DNA from 2 places in the Brevibacillus parabrevis genome. Region 2 is predicted to be linked to the other one. Evidence: riboswitches for the same ligand, from Rfam matches in the RefSeq annotation. Region 2 holds a riboswitch; the other holds the start of a gene.
What was found. Region 2 has a riboswitch for glycine ahead of IRJ17_RS25185 (amino acid permease). Riboswitches for the same ligand answer to the same signal wherever they lie in the genome.

Region 1 (10,121 bases), 860 kb from region 2:
AGCGAGACGACGCATCATGTAGTTGGCGCTGAGCACCGCATTTTGCGAAACTTGCAGCAAACCTTCTGGACCCATCGTGCGAATGTAGCTGTAAGCGCGAACGAGAATGCCGAAGTTTCCGTTGTAGCCTTTTACGCGGCCGATCGATTCCGGACGGTTGCTGTCCCAGTAGAAGCTGCCGTCTTCCTTTTTCGCCACGATTGGCGTTGGCAAGAATGGTTCGAGAACCTTTTTCACGCCGACTGGTCCTGCACCAGGGCCGCCGCCGCCGTGTGGTCCGGTAAATGTTTTGTGCAAGTTGAGATGCACGACGTCAAAGCCCATGTCGCCTGGACGGGCAATGCCGAGGATCGCATTCGCATTGGCTCCATCGTAGTACAGCAAGCCGCCTGCTTCGTGGACGATTTTCGCCATCTCGACGATGTCTTCCTCGAACAGACCGAGCGTGTTCGGGTTGGTCAGCATGAGCGCTGCCGTGTCAGAGCCAACCGCATCGCGCAGAGCTTGAATGTCTACCAGACCGCGCTCGTCAGAAGCAATCGTAACGGTATCCAGACCTGCTACAGCCGCAGACGCCGGGTTTGTACCGTGCGCGGAGTTCGGCACGATTACTTTTGTACGGTGAGCTTCTCCACGGCTTTCATGGTAAGCGCGGATCATCATCAGACCCGTCCACTCGCCTGCCGCTCCGGCAGCCGGTTGCAGGGTAACGGCGTCCATTCCGGTGATTTCAGCCAGTTCTTCTTGCAGGTTGTACAAAAGCTCCAGTGCGCCTTGTACGGTTTCTTCCGGCTGGTACGGGTGAGTTTGCGCGAAGCCGGCATAGCGAGCCACGTCTTCGTTGATTTTCGGATTGTATTTCATCGTGCAAGAACCGAGCGGGTAGAAGCCGTTGTCTACCCCGTGGTTGCGACGGGACAACTCGGTGTAGTGGCGAACGAGTTGCAGCTCGGATACCTCTGGCAATTCAGCAGGGGTTTCACGAATGAGGTGCTTTGGCAAAAGGCTTGCGACCTCTACTTCCGGTACATCCAATGCCGGCAGATTGTAGCCCACACGGCCCGGTTTGCTCATTTCAAAAATCAGTGCTTTCTCCTGGTCGTTACGCACGTGTGATCGCCTCCAATTCAGCCGCCAATGTGTCGATTTCTTCCTTGGTCCGAAGCTCGGTTACTGCGAGCAAGGTGTGGCCTGCAAATTCAGGGTAATCCAGCCCCAGATCGTAGCCGCCGATGATTCCTGCCTGGAGCAGTTGCTTGTTGGCTTCTGCTACTGGCTTGGACAGCTTGACCACGAACTCGTTGAAGAACGGGGAAGTAAAGACGACTTCCAGCCCTTTGGCTTGCAGGGCTTGCTTCGCGTAATGCGCCTTTTGCAGGTTCATCATCGCCATTTCCTGTACGCCTTGTTTTCCGAGTCCAGTCAGGGTGATCGCAGCCGCCAGTGCCAACAGCGCCTGGTTGGAGCAAATGTTCGAAGTCGCTTTTTCACGACGGATATGCTGTTCACGAGCTTGCAGCGTCAGTACGAAACCGCGCTTGCCGTTCTCGTCTTTCGTTTGCCCGACGATGCGTCCTGGCATTTTGCGCATCAGCTTGCTCGTCGTCGCAAAATATCCGCAGTGCGGTCCGCCAAACGATGCCGGGATACCGAACGGTTGCATGTCGCCTACTACGATGTCAGCGCCCAGTTTGCCTGGCGCTTCCAATACGCCCAGTGCAAGCGGGTTGGAAGAAACGACGAACAGGGCGCCTTTGCCATGAGCAATCGGCTCAACTGCTGCCAAGTCTTCCACGTTTCCGAAGAAGTTAGGATATTGCACGATCACAGCCGCTGTGTTTTCGTCAATCAGCGCTTCCAGAGCTTGTGTGTCGGTTACGCCATCGCTGTTGATGCCGACTTCAACCAGCTCTACGCCTTGACCGTACGCGTATGTTTTCAGAACGCCGCGCGCTTCCGGATGCACAGCGCGGGAAACGATGACGCGCTTTTTTCCAGTGTGACCAGCCGCCATCATAGCCGCTTCTGCCAAGGAAGTCGCTCCGTCGTACATAGAGGAGTTCGCTACTTCCATTCCTGTCAGTTCACACACCATTGTCTGAAATTCAAAAATCGCTTGCAGCTCGCCTTGGCTGATTTCAGGCTGGTAAGGCGTATAAGCCGTGAAAAATTCTCCGCGGAGCAGCATGTGGTTGACTGTGCTTGGCGCATAGTGCTGATAAACGCCAGCACCCAAAAAGTTGACGTGTGTGCTGAAGTTGACGTTTTTGTTAGCCAGGCGAGTGAAGTATTTGACCAGATCAGGCTCGGACAGAGCTTCTGGAATGTTCAGCGCACCTTTGAAACGCACCTCTTCCGGAATGTCTGCAAACAGTTCTTCTACACTGGAAATGCCCAGAGTTTCGAGCATTTCGCGCTTGTCCTGATCAGTTTGGGGCAGGTAGCGGTATTTCACGAACGTTGTCCTCCTCAAATAGGATGTATTGTGGGCTTATGCTTGGTTATTTCGCACGTTTATAAAAAGGAGCGGCAACAACAACAGCTTTCAGTCGTTTTCCGCGAATTTCCACTTCAACCTCTGTGCCAATCGCCGTGTGCTCGCTTTTGACCAGGGCCAGACCAACGTTTTTCTTCAAGGTCGGGGATTGTGTCCCTGTGGTCACTTCTCCTACCAGCTCTTCTCCGACATAGACCGGATAGTGCGTGCGCGGAATGCCGCGATCGATCATCTCGATCCCTACCAGCTTGCGAGGCGCGCCGTTTTCTTTTTGCGCTTTCAACACCTCTTGGCCGATGAACGGCACTGCTTTATCTACCTTCACCGCGAAGCCGATACCCGCTTCGATCGGTGTAATGTCCTTGCTCAGTTCCTGACCGTACAGTGGCAGCTTGGCTTCAAAGCGCAGCGTGTCACGCGCACCCAGTCCGCAAGCAACCAGACCGTCTTCTTTGCCTGCTTCAAGCAGGGCGTCCCACAGCTCTGCCGCACGATCCGCAGCCAAGTAAATCTCGAAGCCATCTTCGCCCGTGTAGCCTGTACGGGATACCAATGCCGGAATACCGCTAACCTCTACATCGCGCTCAAAACGGAAAAAGCCGATTTGGGACAGATCCGTTTGGGTCAGCTTTTGCAAAATCGATTCAGCCAAAGGCCCCTGGATCGCAATCTGCGCCGTTTGCGGCGAGATATTTTCGATCGTGACGCCCGGAATCAGGTGCTCCTGCAGCCATGCATAGTCTTTGTCAATATTGCCAGCGTTGATGACAAGCAGGTAATGGTCGTCTGCGTATTTGTAAACGAGCAAATCGTCGACCGTACCGCCGTCCGGGTAGCAAAGCACGCTGTATTGAGCTTGTCCCACTGCCAGCTTGGAAACGTCGTTGGTTGTCACGCGCTGCAAGTATTCGAGCGCGCTCTCGCCTTTTACGTCCACCTCTCCCATGTGGGATACATCAAACAAACCTGCTTTCGTGCGAACAGCTTCATGCTCCTGACCAATGCTGGAAAACTGTACAGGCAGCTCCCAACCGCCGAAGTCGATTGTTTTGGCGCCGTATTTTGCATAGGAATCAAACAGTGGCGTTCTTTTCAGATTGGACATGTGTGGCACCTCCTAAAGGCAGATAGTCGGCATTTTTCCCCATGAAAAAACAGAGGCGAAAAAACGGGTACACCAAAAGAAAGGTGCCCATTTCTCCTCCTCTGTCCTTGGTACCTGAGAGTTACCTTGCCAATCAAGCTCGGCGGGGATCACCGGGCTTGCAAGTTTCCCCTTTGGTGGCTCGACATGCGAGCTCTCTCCAGAGTTGCGTCCAGTAGAGGTTCTTTTGCCTGAGAGATTCACCGTTACCGGCTTGCTCCTTCGGCGCTGCAGTGGTTCACGCAGTCTCTCCCTGCTACTATCATTCGCGTTGGTTAGATGGTCATACATAAGTTTTTGCTATGATTTCCATACTAATGAACGAACTTCCTCTATATCCTACCATGAGAGTCGACAGTTGAAAATATGCAAATTAACAGTCAGATCAAGAAATACTTAACAAAGTGATGAACATTACCCATAATGTTAAGTTTTTTATTAAAACGCATGAAAGTTATGGCAGAGCTGTGTAAAGGAGTAACGTATATGCCGAATGTTCCTGTTTCATTTGACACGAGCTGGATATCGCCGCTGACCGAGCGGCTGCACGAAGATGGTCCATGGGACAAGTGGGAGCTGTTCAAGCTGGCGCTGGAAGCAGAAGAAGCGATGGCGGTTCGCGAGTTCGATTCTTTGCAATGCCTGAACTACTTGCCGCTGCTCTCGCCTTTTCCCCATCAGCTCCAGACGGCGGAACGCGTGCTGAATGACATGCGCGGCCGCGCGATTCTCGCGGATGAAGTCGGATTGGGCAAGACCATCGAGGCAGGGTTGATCATGAAAGAATACATGGTCAGAGGCTTGGCGAAAAAAATTCTCGTCCTCGTTCCCGCCTCTCTCGTCATTCAGTGGACAAAAGAACTGCAACAAAAATTCGGCATTCCTGCCGTCGCGCAAAAAAAAGAGTACATGTGGCGTCAGCACGAAGTCGTCGTCGCCTCCATCGACACGGCCAAACGCGACCCGCATCGCCGCCATGTGCTCGATATCGACTACGACATGCTCATTATCGACGAAGCGCACAAGCTCAAAAACAAGCGAACCCGAAACTATCAATTCGTGAAGGAAATTCGCAAAAAATACTGTTTGCTGCTCACCGCCACCCCTATCCAGAACGAGATGGACGAGCTGTACAACCTGATCAATTTGCTCAAACCGGGGCATCTGGGCCACTCGACGTCGTTTTCCACCAATTACGTCGAGGGAAAGCGCCAATCGAAAAACAGCGAAAAATTGCGCGAAGAAATCGAAAAGGTCATGATTCGCAACAAGCGAAGCGACGGCGGCATCCAGTTCACCAGCCGCCGCGTGCAGTCGATTCCCATCGAGCTGACGCAGGAGGAGATGAAGCTGTACGAGGGCGTCACGCGCTTTGTCCACGATCAGTACAAGACGGGAACCGGGCTGTTCAATTCGCTCGCTCTCATCACGCTCCAGCGCGAGGTTTGCTCCAGCAAGGAAGCCTCCTTCATGACGCTGTACAACATGCATCAACGCACCAGCGAGGAGTCTTTGCTGCGGGCGCAAATACTGGAACTGGTGGAGATGATCAAGCGGATCGAGACGCATTCCAAGGCGGCCAAAACGGTCGAGCTGATTCAGCAGATCAACGACAAAGTGATCGTTTTCACCGAATATCGGGCCACGCAAAATTACTTGCAAAAATATTTGCATGACCACGGAATTACCTCTGTGCCGTTTCGCGGCGGCTTCAAGCGCAGCAAAAAAGACTGGATGACCGATCTGTTTCAAAACCGCGCACAAGTGCTGATCGCGACAGAAGCAGGCGGCGAAGGGATCAACCTGCAATTTTGCAATCAGGTGATCAACTACGACATGCCGTGGAACCCGATGCGTGTCGAACAGCGAATCGGCCGCGTTCACCGTCTCGGGCAAAAGCGGGATGTGCACATTTACAATCTGTCCACGGTCGGGACGATCGAAGAACATATTCTCAAACTGCTGTACGAAAAAATCGATCTGTTTGAAATGGTCATCGGCGAACTCGATGATATCGTCGAACGCCTCAACCTGAGTTCCTCGCTGGAAGAAAACTTGACGCAAATTATTATGGACTCCGCATCCACGCGCGAAATGGCTTTGAAGCTGGACAACATGGGGCACGCGATTCGCGCAAGCCGCCAGCCGCACGTCGCCCCTGCTCTCTCGGAAGCCGCCGAGCAGTAGTCTGGATGCCCCCAACTAGCCAACAAGAAAAGAGGTTCCCTGATGCAAGCCAACCAGGTCAGGCAATTCGTAGAGCGCTATCTCGCGACTTTTTCTGCTCACATCGTCGAATCCCACCCCGACTACTTGACGGTCAAACTGCCTGTCGAGGTCGACAAAGATATCGGCAACCGGCCTTTTTACTGGAGCTGGGTCGACAAAATGAATCTGGCGTACCAGCCGCTCGTGCTCACCTTCGCCTTTCATCCCGACCGCATGCCGGATGGGCTGCGTGCCGAACACCTGCACCTCGGCGCCGGGCGCATGCAGCAAATTTTTGCCTCGGCGAAAAAGCACGGTCAATTCGTCTGCATGTACGAGCAAAATACCGCTTCGCTCCCCGCCACGGGCAAACGCCGTTCTACGCCGCTCGTTCCGTGGCTGGGCATCAATCTAAAAGTGTCGTTTCTGTGCGACAAGCGGCGCGATCTCATGCTCTACCTCGGGGTCAACCTGCACCAGCCGCGGGTCGTGCACGACTTTTCGACGTACTTGTTTCAGTTGCCGCTCTCCCCTGCCATCCCGGACTATTTCTATACGCTTGATCGGAAAATTTCCGTAGAGGATGCGCTCCAGATGGCTCGCCAGGAAGCCGAAGCGGTCATCGCCAAGGAAGACCAAGCGTGGGCTGCCGAGGCAAAAGCCCGCTTGGCGGAAGAACTGGACATTCTCGCCGCCTACTACGAAGAACTGGCGAAGCGGGAGCCGCAAGCGGAGCAGGCTGATGCGGACGACGAAGAAGCGGAAAAAGCCGAGGAGCCGCAAGCAGCGCAAGCCATCGTTCCCCTCCCGCAAACAGAAGCTCCTCCTGTCGCGGAGCCTGTTGTCGAAGCAGCGCAAACCATTGACGAATACCGCTCATCTGGCGGGCGAATCCTCGACTTTTTACGTGCAAATGGCATTCAGGTGACACCACGGGAAGAAATCAATCAGGAAGAGTGGAAAAAAAGCACGCCGGAAGAAGAAAAACAGCGGCGAATGGACGAGCTGCGCTGGCAGTATGAACCGCGCATCGAGGTTCACTTCATTAACGGCGGGCTGTTTTACTTGCACTCGAACCCGCCTGTTCAAAAGCTTTCTGGCGCAAAAACGGTGCGCCATCTTCCCGCAAACGGGCGAATCATGTAAAAGATCAACGAGAAGTAGTGTGAGAGGAGTGACAAGTTGCAACAAATCTTTTTGTCATAGCTGGTTACAATAGGAATAGGATAGCCAGCGCAAAAGGTGGTGCATGTTTGTGACCAGACGATTTCTGCCCTTTCTCGGGGTCCTCTTGTCTTTCGTATTGATCTCCTGGCCCGTTCATGCCGAGGAGCAAGGCGGCTGGGAAAAAGCGTTTCAGGCTCAAATCCAGACCTGGATGAAAGAGCTCGCAAGCCGTGATCCGCAATTCAAAGAGTGGCAAAAAGCTGATACAGAAGTACAGACGCTCGGCCCGAACCAGCATCAATGGCTGGTCAGCATCAAAAAAGCCGACAAACAAGTAGGCTATCTGGTCGTCGGAGAAACAGTCGAATCGAATGTCCCGGAAAAATTCGTCTTGCTCGAATACGGCGTCGGGGAATACATTTTGTTCGACGATGCCTTCGCTCCCCGGGAAATTGCCGCTGAGCCAGTCTACGACGGATTCGCTTCCCACTGGCTGATTGCCCGCCAGTCTTCGGCGCAAATGGTGAACGCCAAAACAGGCGAAGCTTATCCCGCTTCGTTTGCAGCCAACGAACCAACCGTGCTGCAAAATCTGGTGCAGACAGGACAAAAACTGACCCAGACCCGCACTTTGCAATCGGCGCAGACAGACCCGTTCGACCAGATCGGCTGGTTCAACCAAATGCAACGCGGCAGCGCCGTTACGTGGTCAGAGCTGTGGCAACAGCAAAACAACGCGTCGGTTACCCTCACTGTTTCCTTGTACCACGCCCAGGTGCTGGCTCCTTACGCTGTCGGCTCGCTCCATTTGTGGAACGACCAATCTGCCTATGTGGGGGTCTGGGATGAAGGACTGCGCTTTGTCCCTTACGTCTACGCTGACAAGATCGGCAAATTTTACGTATCCAGTCCGCAGGTGCGGCCGCCTCAAAGCTGACATATCGCTTCGTATGTATAAAAAAACAAGCTCCCCTGCCAGCGTGCAGAAGAGCTTGTTTTTTCGTTGTTTGCGCCGTCGGACGCCATTTTTTCGATCAGTGATGATCTGTTGGAGAAAGGCGTTCATGCACGGCGTGGAAAACTTCCGCGGCTGTCATGCCCTCCGCATTGATTATCGGCGCACCCGTAATCGTCTTGTTTTGATCGCCAAGAACGTTCACATCCTGGCCAGTGATCACGATCGCATCGACCACTTGCTGCCAGTTTCCCAAATCAACCACATCGTAGCCGTTATCGCACAGCATTTTGCGAATTTGAGAAAGGGAGTTTTCTACCGCTACTCTCGCCATACGCACCCTCCGTCCGCTTACCATGGTGTAGGATTATTTGCGCCACAACAGCCGGATCGCCATGGGAATTGCCCCAAACCAGCGTGCAGACCAAGGCTCACGTGGAGCCTTTCGCTGACGCCGTTCGTCTTTTGGAGTATCCATGTACTGCACAAACAATTTTGTCAGGTACTTCAAATATTCTTGAAAGGACATCGCACGTGACCTCCTTCATACTCGCAGATGCACGCCGTCGTTCACCGGCAAAAGCGCTGTCCTTTTTATTGTTTCCCGTCTTCTGTGCTTTCAACCACGCGCTGCTTAATTTCCTCCACGATTGCTTCCAGGCTTTTTCCGGTCGTATCCACCTGAATCGGGGCAAAATCGTACGCTCCTGCGCGTTCTGCCATGAGCGCCGTCACCCGTTCTGCCACCCCTGTGGCAAGCAAAGGACGAGCTGTGTCGTTTTTCAGCCGTCGTATCAGTTCTTCTACGGTTGCATGCAGGGCGATGACGATTCCTCGTTCCAGCATGACTTTTACATTTTGCTCGCGCAGGACGACCCCTCCGCCCGTTGTCAGCACTTGCGGCCCTTCATTCAGCAGCCTGGACAGCTCAGCCGACTCCACATCGCGAAAATAAGTTTCTCCTCGCTCTTCGAAGAGCTTTGGGATCGAGCGGCCTTCCTTATCCACGATGGCGGTGTCCAGGTCTGTATGCGCAAGCCCCAAAGAAGCGGCCAGCGCAGCGCCAACGGTCGTCTTTCCTGTTCCCATAAAACCGACCAAAATCAGGTTTTTCATTTTGTTTCCGACACCTTTCCACTCGATCTGCGCGTTTGTATTTTGACTGTTCTCTCATCGGGATTGTACTGGGTATCAAATTCCAGAATCGTCGCGAAAAACGACAGCGGCACCATCGTCCGCTCCTTGATCTCCATCAGCGGATGGCCGAGATCAAGCTTCTTGCCGTCGCGAATGGCAAAACGCTCGCGTTCTTTTACGTACACCTCGTAGCCGTTGCCCGTGATGCGGATCATTTGTTTTTCCTTGTCCCAGCTAATGGCAAGCCCCATCTTTTCCCCCAGCTCGCGCAACGGGAAATACACCGTGCCGCCCGTTGCCCGCGCCGAAATGGACGGATAGTAGCTCATATTGTTGATGACAGTCGTAATATACGGCTCCAGCTGAACCGTTCCCATGCCCTCGCGGTTCGATTTTTTCGTTGCCGTGACGAAGTATGAAGCCTCGCCTTGCAACGTCTGGCCCAGCGCCTGATCCAGATGCTCTGCCCCGATCACGCTGCCGTGGTAATTTTGCTGGACACGGTGGAGAAAACGCTTGTAGGCGTCATCCCCGATCTGCTTGCGCAAATGGTCGAACAAAAGGGCGCCCCGGGAGTACCACGTCCAATGAAATTCTTCTTCCGTGGCGAACTTCTGCAACGGCTTGTCCAGCTTGCCGTCCGGATAGCGCTCCTGCAAACGGCGGGCGTCATGACTGTACTCTTCCAGCAAGGTCGTTGCCGATTGCGCCCCGTACCGATTTTGCAAATAGTGGTACACGCTCAGCTCCACAAGCCCCTCGTCCAGCCAGCCGTGAGACGCTTCCAATGTCGCTACGCTGTTATACCACCACAGATGGGCAATCTCATGCGGAAGCCAGTGGTCAATCAGATTGCGCTGGTACATGTCGCGCTTGAACACGGCGAGATTGGCGTATTCCATCGCATAAGTTGTCCCCGTGCTCGTCTCCGCGATGGCAACATGCGGATAAGGAAGCGGCCCGTACCAGTCGGTGTACGTCGGAAAGACCGATCCGGCGATCGCCTTGATCCG
Region 2 (10,121 bases):
CCCCGCGCCGAGGATAATGCCTGATTTGATCGCGTTCGGCACGAAGTTGACTACCCGTTTGGCAAGCCCGGTGACGCCCAAAATAATCGATAGCAGCCCGAGCGTCAACTGGAAGGCAATCAGGGCGTACACCCGATCCGGCCCTTCGGGAAATTGCCCGACAAACAGCACGATCAACGGAATCGCAGGGGTAATCCAGCCCGGAATGACCGGATCGCCCAGCAAGTGGTGCAGCAAATACAAGAAGCCATTTAAAATGACGACAGCCAAGCCGACCTCAAACGGCATGCCAAGGTGATCGGCAAGCAACGTGATGGCGCCGAGATCGACGGCGCACATCAGCAATCCTTGCAAGTAATCAGGCCATTCAAAACGATAATGCACGAACGGCAGGCGAATTTTGAACGGGCCAGCCGGAATATACGGAGTCTCTGCACCATCTTTGCGTTGCTTCCACTTCATGTGATATCCCCCTCTTAGTAAGCTGCGCGATATATATCTTCTATGTCTTTTTTCCGCAAGGTGCGGGGATTGTTTTTCAAAAGCCGGGTCTGCTTCATCGCTTCTTCCGCCATCTCGGCAAGCGCTGTCTCAGGGATGTTGAACTCGCGCAACGACTGGGGAATTTCCACGTAACGGCACAGACGCGTCATCGCTTCGATCGCTTTTTCCGCCGCTTCATCCAGGCTCAGGCCAGTTGTATTTTCTCCGAGCGCCTGGGCGATGTCTCCCAGCTTTTCCAGGCAGGCGATCTTGTTCGTGCGCATCACGTAAGGCAAAAGCAGCGAGTTGCTAACGCCGTGCGCCATGTGGAAGCGTCCGCCGAGCGGGTAAGCCAGGGCATGTACAGCTCCTACCCCTGCATTTCCGAAGGCAAGACCCGCCATCAACGCGGCTGTAATCATGGCTTCGCGCGATTCGATGTTGTCCGGGGCCGCGTACGCTTTTGGCAGGTGAACGGCGATCAGCTTCATCGCACCAATCGCCAGCGCGTCCGTGACTGGGGAGGCAAACTTGGAAATATAAGCTTCCACTGCATGCACCAGCGCATCCACGCCGCTCGCAGCGGTAACACTCGGCGGGCACGTCAGCGTCATCATCGGCGAGACGATAGCCACATCCGGCAGCAAGTAAGGGCTTACAATTCCTTTTTTTACTTGCTCCTTCGTATCGGACAAAATCGAGATATTGGTCACTTCCGAGCCTGTTCCCGCCGTGGTCGGAATCGCGATCAGCGGCAAGCCCGGCTGCTTGACCAGATTCGTGCCAAAATACTGTTCGATGCTGCCCTCATTTGTCGCCATGACCGCAGCCGCTTTCGCAATGTCGATCGCGCTTCCTCCGCCGACCGCAATCAGCCCGTCGTAGCTTCCTGCGCGAATCATGCTGACACACAGGTCGACGATTTCGATTTCCGGCTCCGGATTGACGTCCGGGAAGATGCCTGCCTTCATCGGCAAAAGCTCCTCGACTTGCGCTACCACCCCGGCCTGAATCAAAATATGGTCGGTGACGATCAGCGGACGCTGCACCCCCAGACGGGCGACTTCCTCTGCAAGCAATGCCAGCGAATCGCGGCCTGTGACCAGCTTGTTCGCAGCAGCAAATGTAGAAATGTTCATGTTGTCACTCTCTCCCTTCTCTGTGCTGCCACTTAAAAGCAACTCTCGTGCCAAAGCCTTAAAATTCGCTGCACCCAACCTCGTTTGCTCCCGGCGAAATGGTAGATTTCCGCTCGCGAAACCACCTTTTCTCACATGTTCGTCACATTTTTCGCTCTCGCTTTGCCCGGAACAAAAAGCAACCGTTTTCATCCGATCACCGATCATGTTTCAAATCAAAATACATCATATTGATTTGTTTTCGAATCAAATTGTTGTTGATTCTTGCCATCTCCCTTGTTTGTTGGACTTCAATCGGTCAAAAATGTTTTATGCTTAAAATAGTCTGTCAATTGGCAATTTTCGTTTGACAAGCTATTTGGAATAATTTACTATCAAAAGAACGCATGCGAATATCTATCGCGGATGAATATTGCGGGAGAGACTAAACTTACCGTTTAGCACCGAAGGAGCAAATCCTGACCCCCAGGACAAATCTCTCAGGTAAAAGGACCGCAATGGGACGCATCTCTGGAGAGAGCCATTGGCCACCAAAGGAGTTAAACACTCTCAGGTAAAAGGACAGAGGAAAATAGGAACCAGCCTATTTTTCCCGTTCCTTTTTTTATTGGCGAAAAATAGGATTGCTGCTAGAAATCGCTGCGCTTTCAGGGGAACAGCCACATCCCCACTCGGGCAAACAAGGAGGGAGCAACCGGAAGCAAACAGCAAAAAATAAGGACTCACTGAAAAATGTAAGCGTTTTTTCCGTTGGAAGTAACTTAATGATGTATTTATTCTGTACAGCTATGTTACTATGAGAATTATAAAGAACCATAAACTTTTGTGAAGAAAAAGTCGTCGAGCAAGTAGTTGTCTTTCCAAGTAACTGTGCAGAATCAGACAGAGAGAAAGAGGGGGATCACATGGAACAACAAAAATTGGCGAGAGGTCTGAAAAACAGACACGTTCAACTCATCGCAATCGGTGGAGCCATTGGTACCGGACTATTTCTGGGTGCGGGAAAATCCATTCACCTCGCCGGGCCATCCATTTTGTTTGCGTACCTGATTACTGGGATTATTTGCTTTTTGATCATGCGCTCGCTCGGTGAACTTCTCCTGAGCAACCTGAACTATCATTCCTTCGTCGACTTCGTAAAAGACTACCTCGGAAACATGGCTGCGTTCGTCACAGGCTGGACGTATTGGTTTTGCTGGATTTCGATTGCCATGGCCGATTTGACGGCTGTCGGCTTGTACACACAGTATTGGTTTCCGGGAGTGCCGCAATGGATGCCGGGGTTGATTGCCCTCGTAATTTTACTTTTCATGAACTTGGCAACCGTGAAGCTGTTCGGAGAAATGGAGTTTTGGTTCGCGCTGGTAAAAGTCATCGCGATTCTCGCCTTGATCGTCGTCGGTATCGTCATGATCGTCAAAGGCTTCTCCACCAACTCCGGCGCTTCCAGCTTCACGAACTTGTGGAGCCATGGCGGGATGTTCCCGAACGGAATCAACGGCTTCTTACTTTCGTTCCAGATGGTCGTCTTCGCGTTCGTCGGCATTGAGCTGGTCGGGCTGACTGCCGGAGAGACAGAAAATCCTGAGCGCGTCATTCCAAAAGCGATCAACAACATTCCGATCCGCGTCTTGCTGTTCTATGTCGGTGCGCTGATCGTGATTATGAGCATCTACCCATGGAGTGCGATCGTTCCGACAGAAAGCCCGTTCGTGCAAGTGTTTGCCGCAATCGGAATTGCTGCCGCTGCGGGAATCGTCAACTTTGTCGTACTGACCTCCGCCGCTTCGGCATGTAACAGCGCCGTCTTCAGTACAAGCCGAATGGTCTACTCTTTGGGCAGAGAACAAAACGCGCCTGCGGCCATGACCAAGCTCACGACTCGCCAAGTTCCTGCCAATGCCCTGTTCTTCTCTACCGTCGTCATTCTCATCGCCGTTGTATTGAACTACATCATGCCAGAAGGCGTCTTCACGCTGATCACGAGTGTCTCGACGGTTTGCTTCCTGTTCATCTGGGGCATTACGGTCATTTGCCACCTGAAATACCGCAAGACAAGACCAGAGCTGGCAGCGCAAAACAAATTCAAAATGCCGCTCTATCCGTTTGCCAATTACTTGATTCTCGCTTTTCTCGCGTTCATTCTCGTCGTGCTCGCACTTGCTGAAGACACGCGCGTTGCCTTGTTCATCACACCTGTCTGGTTCATCATGCTCGTGGTGATTTACAAGCTGCGCAAAGCGAAAGTCGATCAGGTCAAAATTGCCGAAAACTCGTAAGCGGTAAGCGACACAACCAAAAACCACATTCATGAACGAATGTGGCTACATGAGTAAAACAAACATCCCGCGATGGCGTCAGGCGCTCGCGGGATGTTTTCCTATTCGTTCAACTCCGGTTCGCTGCCGATGTGCAGCTGCCACTTTTTCATCTTCTGGACGAGCGCACTTTGGCTGATCCCAAGCGCTTCCGCTGCCAGTCTGGTCGTCCGGTGCGTCTGGATCGCTTGGCTGATCATGCTGCGCTCCAGTCGTGCCACCGCATCGCGCAACGACGTCGGCTCCGCTTGCGGAAACACCTGTTGCAAAAAGCCGGGCAAATCTCCCACGTCAATCGTGTTGTGAAAAGTCGTGACAACCAGCCGCTCGACCAGGTTCGCCAGCTCCCGGATGTTCCCCGGCCAACTGTAGTTGGTCAGCCACTCGTAGCACTCCAGCGTCATCGTTTTTTGCTCGTTGTACTTTTCGTTGAATTTTTCCAGATAGGACTCAAGCAGCGGGACAATCTCTTCCCGGCGCTGCCGCAGCGGTGGAACCTCGAAAGTGACGATGTTCAGCCGATAGTACAAATCCTCGCGGAACAACCCTTCCCGCACCAGCGTTGCCAAATCCCGATGAGTCGCCGTGATGATCCGCACATCTACATGTCGCACTTGCGTGGAGCCGACGCGCATGAATTTGCTTTCCTCCACGACCTTCAACAGCTTGACTTGCAGCTCCAGCGGCAAATCGCCAATCTCGTCGAGAAAAAGCGTACCGCGATGGGCGCTTTCCAAAATGCCGACCTTGCCTTGCTTGAGCGCTCCCGTAAACGCACCCGGCTCGTAGCCAAACAGCTCAGCCTCCACCAGATGGCCCGGGATTGCCGCGCAGTTCAACTCCATAAAAATTTCGTTGGCTCGACTGCTCCTGGCGTGGATGTATTTCGCAATCATGCTTTTCCCTACACCCGTCTCGCCCTGCAACAAAATTTTTGCATCTGTCTTGGCGACCTTGTCAGCCAGGCGGAAAAGCGAGCGCGTTGCTGGCCCGAGCACAACATCTTCCAGCCCCATCTGATCGGCAGGAGGCACATCGCTTTGCAGCAGCTTTTGACTATCCAGCTCGTGCTTCAAGCGAATCAGCTCGGTGATGTCCCGGACACTGCTGATGATGTATAAAATCTCGCCTGCGGACGACAGCACAGGCGTCGCGGAAACGATGATTTTGCGGCTGTTGCGTATCGTCTGGATCAGCGTCACGGGCCTTCGCGTGCGGATCGTCTCCAGCGAAGCGGACACGGAGATCATGCCTTGCTTGATCAAATCGCCCATATGCTTGCCGATGACCTCTTCTTCGCGAATCCCGGTAATGCGCTGGTACGCCTGGTTGATGAACAAAGTAATGCCCGCTCCGTCTGTAATGTACACGCCGTCATACAGCGCATTGAACACGATTTGGCAGATCGGACTCTCGAAAAAAGCGTGAAGCTGCGCCTGCGAGCTTGCCTGCCGCTTTCGGTCCGGCAAGCTCACTTCCGGCACCACGTACTCGACAATCGGCCGCGTCAATTCCCCGCGATGAATCGCATGGGCGATCGCTTCTACCGTCAAATAGCCGATAAATTCGTCTTCTTCACTGTATACTTCCTGCACTTCGTTCCGGTCTGGCGTAAAATGGGCGACGGCTTCCTCGACCGTCATCGTTGGACGCAATGGATGCATGTGCGATTCTCTCCCGGATGTCATGACCTGATCTCGCTCTCTTCAAATGGTTCCAATATTCCTTCGATCTTTATTCCTTGCTTGCGTTTGAGAAAAGCCATAAAAGGAAAATAAGAAATAAGACTGATAACCGCGGCGCCAAAAGTATAGACGATGACAGTGCCTGCCGCATTCGCCAGGCCAGCAAGCAAGCTGTCCCACATGCCGCTTGCTCCTGAATGTCCCTCTGTGGCACGCATCAAAAACAGAAAAAGCAGTTGAACAAGTCCGATCAAGAGACCCAGTGAAAAACCGGCTCCCACACATAGTTTGAGGTAGGAAGATATTTTCAAGTATTTCACTTTCCATACGGTGTACATGACTGTCACCCCTTCCTCTCTATTTTACTAGATGAATCGGGAGCAAGCCGCGCTTTTTCCGGAAGATTTTGAGATTTGTGTTGTAAAATGAAAACAACGTACATCACAGATTGCGAGGTCGTTCATGAAAACTTTTCACGTCAGCCATGCCCGAAAACTGACCATTCTCATCCTCCTGATCATCGTGGTCGCCTTCTCCCTGTCCGGCTACATCATGCGCTCCCAAACCAACCGGATCATGAAAGTCGAGATTGAGAACAAGCTGACCCTGCAAAGCCAGGCTCTGGCCGAACGGATGGACGCTTTCTTTGCGCAAAAAGCGTTGCTGATCAGGCAAATGAGCACCAACCAGGCAATCTTGCGCTACCTGCAAACCGTGCAGACGCGAGAGCATGCCTTCACCAGCCCGCATTACTTGGACGTAGCGACCGCATTGGACGGCATCCAGCGGCTGGACCACAACCTGGGTCTTGTATGGGTTTCCAGCAATGCGGGCAACTTCACGATCGGCAACACCGACACGCTCTCAGGAAAAGACTGGTCGCTCACCAAACGCCCCTGGTATCCAGACGCCGTCCGTTCCAATGACGTCGTTTTTTCCGAGCCGTACGCCGATTATCTCACGAAAAAAATGGTGACCAGCGGCACCATGAAGATTGAGGAAAACGAAAGGCTGCTGGGCTTCGTCGCCATCGATATTTTGCTCGACGACATTCCGCAAATGCTCGGCACGTACCCGATCGGGGAATCGGGCTACGCCATCCTGGTTTCCAAAGACGGAACGATCATGTACCATCCGAATCCGGAGCTTGTCAGCCGGCACAAGCTGACGGAACAACCAGGCGATCTGGCCAAAATCGGACAAAGCATGGTCGCTGGACAAAAAGGGTTGCAACTCGTCTCCATCGACGGCAACAACTATTACATCGGCTACTCCCCTGTCTCTTCCACGGGCTGGTCTGTCGCAGCCGTACTGCCTGCCAGCGAAGCGCTCGGACAATTGAACTCTGTACAAGACTTGTCCAGCCTGATTACCAAAGTTTCCATTTTCGTTCTGGTCAGTCTGCTCTCGCTTTTGCTGCACTTCATGTTAAAGGAACAGCGGCGGATTCAGGCCGAACTGCGGGCAGCCAAGGAAGAAGCGGAGGAAGCGAGCAAGGCGAAAACCGACTTTTTGGCGCGGATGAGTCACGAAATCCGCACCCCGCTCAACGGGATCATCGGACTGTCCCAACTGATGCAGAAAACGGTGATGACGGTGATGCAAAAAGATTACTTGGACAAGGTGCTGTCTTCCTCCCAAGTATTGCTGCGCCTCATTAACGAGATTCTCGACTTTTCCAAGATCGAGGCTGGCAAGCTGGAGCTGGAAAAGGCAAGCTTTGACCTCGACGATTTTGTCCGGCGGCTCTCGCATATGCTGAGCATTTACCTCGGGGCGAAGCAAATCGAAATCATTCTCGATCTGCCGCCGAAAATGTTGCCCAAACTGATCGGGGATCAACATCGGCTGGAGCAAGTGTTGCTCAATCTGTGCCACAACGCCATCAAGTTTACCGAGCAAGGATACGTCTCTGTGCGAATCACGCTGGAAAAAGAAGAAGGACGACTGCTGTACTTGCATTTTGCCGTAGAGGATACAGGCATCGGCATGTCGGAAGATCAGCTCGGCAAGCTGTTTGAACCGTTCACACAGGCAGATGGCACGACGAGCAGAAAATACGGCGGCACCGGACTTGGTCTGGTCATCTCGCGCAGCCTTGTCGAGATGATGGGCGCCACTCTCGAAGTGACTAGCGCAATCGGCAAAGGAAGCTGCTTCTCCTTCACCCTCCCGTTTGAACACGCGCCCTGGCGGGAAAGCGAAAGCCCTGGCTCCATGCTGCCACCAGGCTACGAAGGCCAGCGTGTCCTGATTGTGGAAAATCACGACAAAATGCGAAGCAGCATGGCTGACATGTTGTTTGGCCTAAACTTTTCGCCTATCTGCGTCGCCACCTGGCGAGAGGCTTTCGAGCTGTTGGAACACGCTGAAGCGCACAACCCGTTTCGCTTTGTGTTCGTCGACATGGAAGCGGAAGACATGTACGGCGTAGAATCGTTGCAGCGGCTGCACGCGCTCGCCGAGCTATGCGACGCAGCGACAATTGCCATGACGACAGAGTACGGCCGCGACGAGCTGGCCTCCCTGGAGGAATCCGCCCAGCCTGACGCTGTTTTGATCAAGCCGATTAACCGGATGGATGTAGCGCGCGCGATACTGGGGGCACAGGAGCACAAGGAAACACATGTGACCGAGACTTTGCAGAAGCCGCAGTCCGCTCCTTACGAAAACGTCCTCTTCCCCGGATATCGCGGCAAAATTTTGCTGGCAGAGGACAACGAGATCAATCAACTGGTAGCGGTCGAGTTCCTCCGGCGCGAAGGTTACGCTGTGACCGTTGCCAAAAACGGGCAAGAAGTGCTGGAGCTTTTGGAGACGAGAAAATGGGACCTGATTCTCATGGATGTCCACATGCCGGAGATGGACGGTTGTGAAGCGACGATCCGCATCCGCCAGCACAAACAGTACGCCAGCCTGCCCATTATTGCGATGACGGCGAGCGTCATTAAAGCCGAACACGACAATTGCTACCGTTCGGGGATGAACGGCGTCATTACCAAGCCGATTCATTTGGGCGAGATGAAGGAAACATTGAAGCGAGCAATTCCCGTACCTTGTCTGGATGTTTCGCTCGCACTGGAGCGACTGGATGGAAAAATCCCGATATACACGCAAATTCTCCGTTCATTCACTAAAGAATATTCGGATTTTACATCAAACCTCCAAACGGCGTTTCTCGCAGGAAACTTCCAGGAAGCAAGAAGAATGATTCACACTCTCAGTGGTGTTGCGGGAAATTTGTCTGCACAAAGATTGCTTCTTTTATCAAGAAAAATGGAGGCGCAGCTTTCTGCTTCTGTAAATCCGAACGATTATCAAGAATTTATGAGCGAACTGGAATGGCAGTTGAACGAAGTGTTAGCGTTAGCAAACGAATGGCAAGAAACTCTGGCAATCTCCTAACATTTTTTTAGCATTTTTCATGAAATTAGGTCCATTCTCCTCGCTTTTTTGCTAAAATATGAGAAAAGTATTAGGAAAAAACGAAAAATTGCTAGCTCTTTCCCATTTTTACGAATAACTTTCTCCCAGAAAGAGTGAGGAATCTGATGTACAACCTATTGATTATCGAAGACGATCAGATTATGGGCGAAATGCTGGCCATGTATTTAACCGAAGAAGGCTATTCTGTAAAAATAGCGGATCATGGACAGAAAGGCTTGGACATGGCGCAATCATTTGCTCCGGATGTCATCCTCGTGGACATGATTCTGCCGGATATGAGCGGTACCAGGATATGCAGCGAGCTGCGCACCTTTTCCGTTGCTCCCATCCTGATTGTCTCGATGAAGACAGACGTATCCGATCGCGTAGAGGCTTTGCAAGCTGGAGCGGACGATTATATTTGCAAGCCTTTTTCCTTGCGAGAGATTTCCGCAAAAATCGGAGCCATGATCAGACGAACCCACCAATACCAACAGCCTGCTGCCCCAGAAAGCGGGGAACAGGCTGACACAGCAGTCGCGAGTTCCGAGAATACTTTCCTGCTCGATTTGGAGCGCAGGGCGATCTTTGTCAATCAGTTTCACGTCGAAACGACTTTTTCCGAATTTGAGATTATGCGTCTGTTCATTACAAATGAGGGAAAAGTATTCAGTCGGGAGGAATTGCTCTACGAACTGCGCGGTTTCGATTCTTTTGTGACAGATCGGGCCATCGATGTTCACATCGCCAACCTGCGCAAAAAAATCGAAGACAATCCGAAGGAACCGAAATACATCCGCACCGTTTGGGGTGTAGGATACAAGTTCGTTTCTAAAAACTAGCAGACAAATGGCATCGTCTCCTGCGAGATGGTGCTATTTTTTTGAGATTATTTCACACTATCCTAATACATAGACAGAAACTTATCTAATACATCCCGTGCATAATCAATCCCAGAAGAAATGGACGCAAAATGGAGGGTAAATAAAACATGGAGTTTACATCGTTACTGACGAGCGAGGATCTGGAGCACAAGCTGAGACTGGCCAATGATTTGCAAGAAGCAGTAC

Region 1: another riboswitch for glycine. It lies ahead of gcvT (glycine cleavage system aminomethyltransferase GcvT); the one in region 2 lies ahead of IRJ17_RS25185 (amino acid permease).

Annotation. Positions count from the first base shown of each region.
Region 1 is NZ_CP064090.1:4,618,213-4,628,333, forward strand. It holds gene gcvPB (aminomethyl-transferring glycine dehydrogenase subunit GcvPB) at 1-1,110, opposite strand, end outside; gene gcvPA (aminomethyl-transferring glycine dehydrogenase subunit GcvPA) at 1,103-2,455, opposite strand; gene gcvT (glycine cleavage system aminomethyltransferase GcvT) at 2,502-3,602, opposite strand; glycine riboswitch at 3,694-3,810, opposite strand; glycine riboswitch at 3,811-3,907, opposite strand; gene IRJ17_RS21135 (DEAD/DEAH box helicase) at 4,128-5,828, shown strand; gene IRJ17_RS21140 (YqhG family protein) at 5,871-6,995, shown strand; gene IRJ17_RS21145 (hypothetical protein) at 7,105-7,953, shown strand; gene IRJ17_RS21150 (YkuS family protein) at 8,051-8,305, opposite strand; gene IRJ17_RS21155 (YqzE family protein) at 8,339-8,500, opposite strand; gene IRJ17_RS21160 (shikimate kinase) at 8,566-9,087, opposite strand; gene IRJ17_RS21165 (stalk domain-containing protein) at 9,084-10,121, opposite strand, start outside.
Region 2 is NZ_CP064090.1:5,474,465-5,484,585, forward strand. It holds gene IRJ17_RS25175 (hypothetical protein) at 1-462, opposite strand, end outside; gene IRJ17_RS25180 (iron-containing alcohol dehydrogenase) at 477-1,622, opposite strand; glycine riboswitch at 2,028-2,127, shown strand; glycine riboswitch at 2,131-2,189, shown strand; gene IRJ17_RS25185 (amino acid permease) at 2,528-3,901, shown strand; gene IRJ17_RS25190 (sigma-54 interaction domain-containing protein) at 4,003-5,604, opposite strand; gene IRJ17_RS25195 (hypothetical protein) at 5,625-5,963, opposite strand; gene IRJ17_RS25200 (response regulator) at 6,088-9,030, shown strand; gene IRJ17_RS25205 (response regulator transcription factor) at 9,177-9,893, shown strand; gene IRJ17_RS25210 (putative bifunctional diguanylate cyclase/phosphodiesterase) at 10,043-10,121, shown strand, end outside.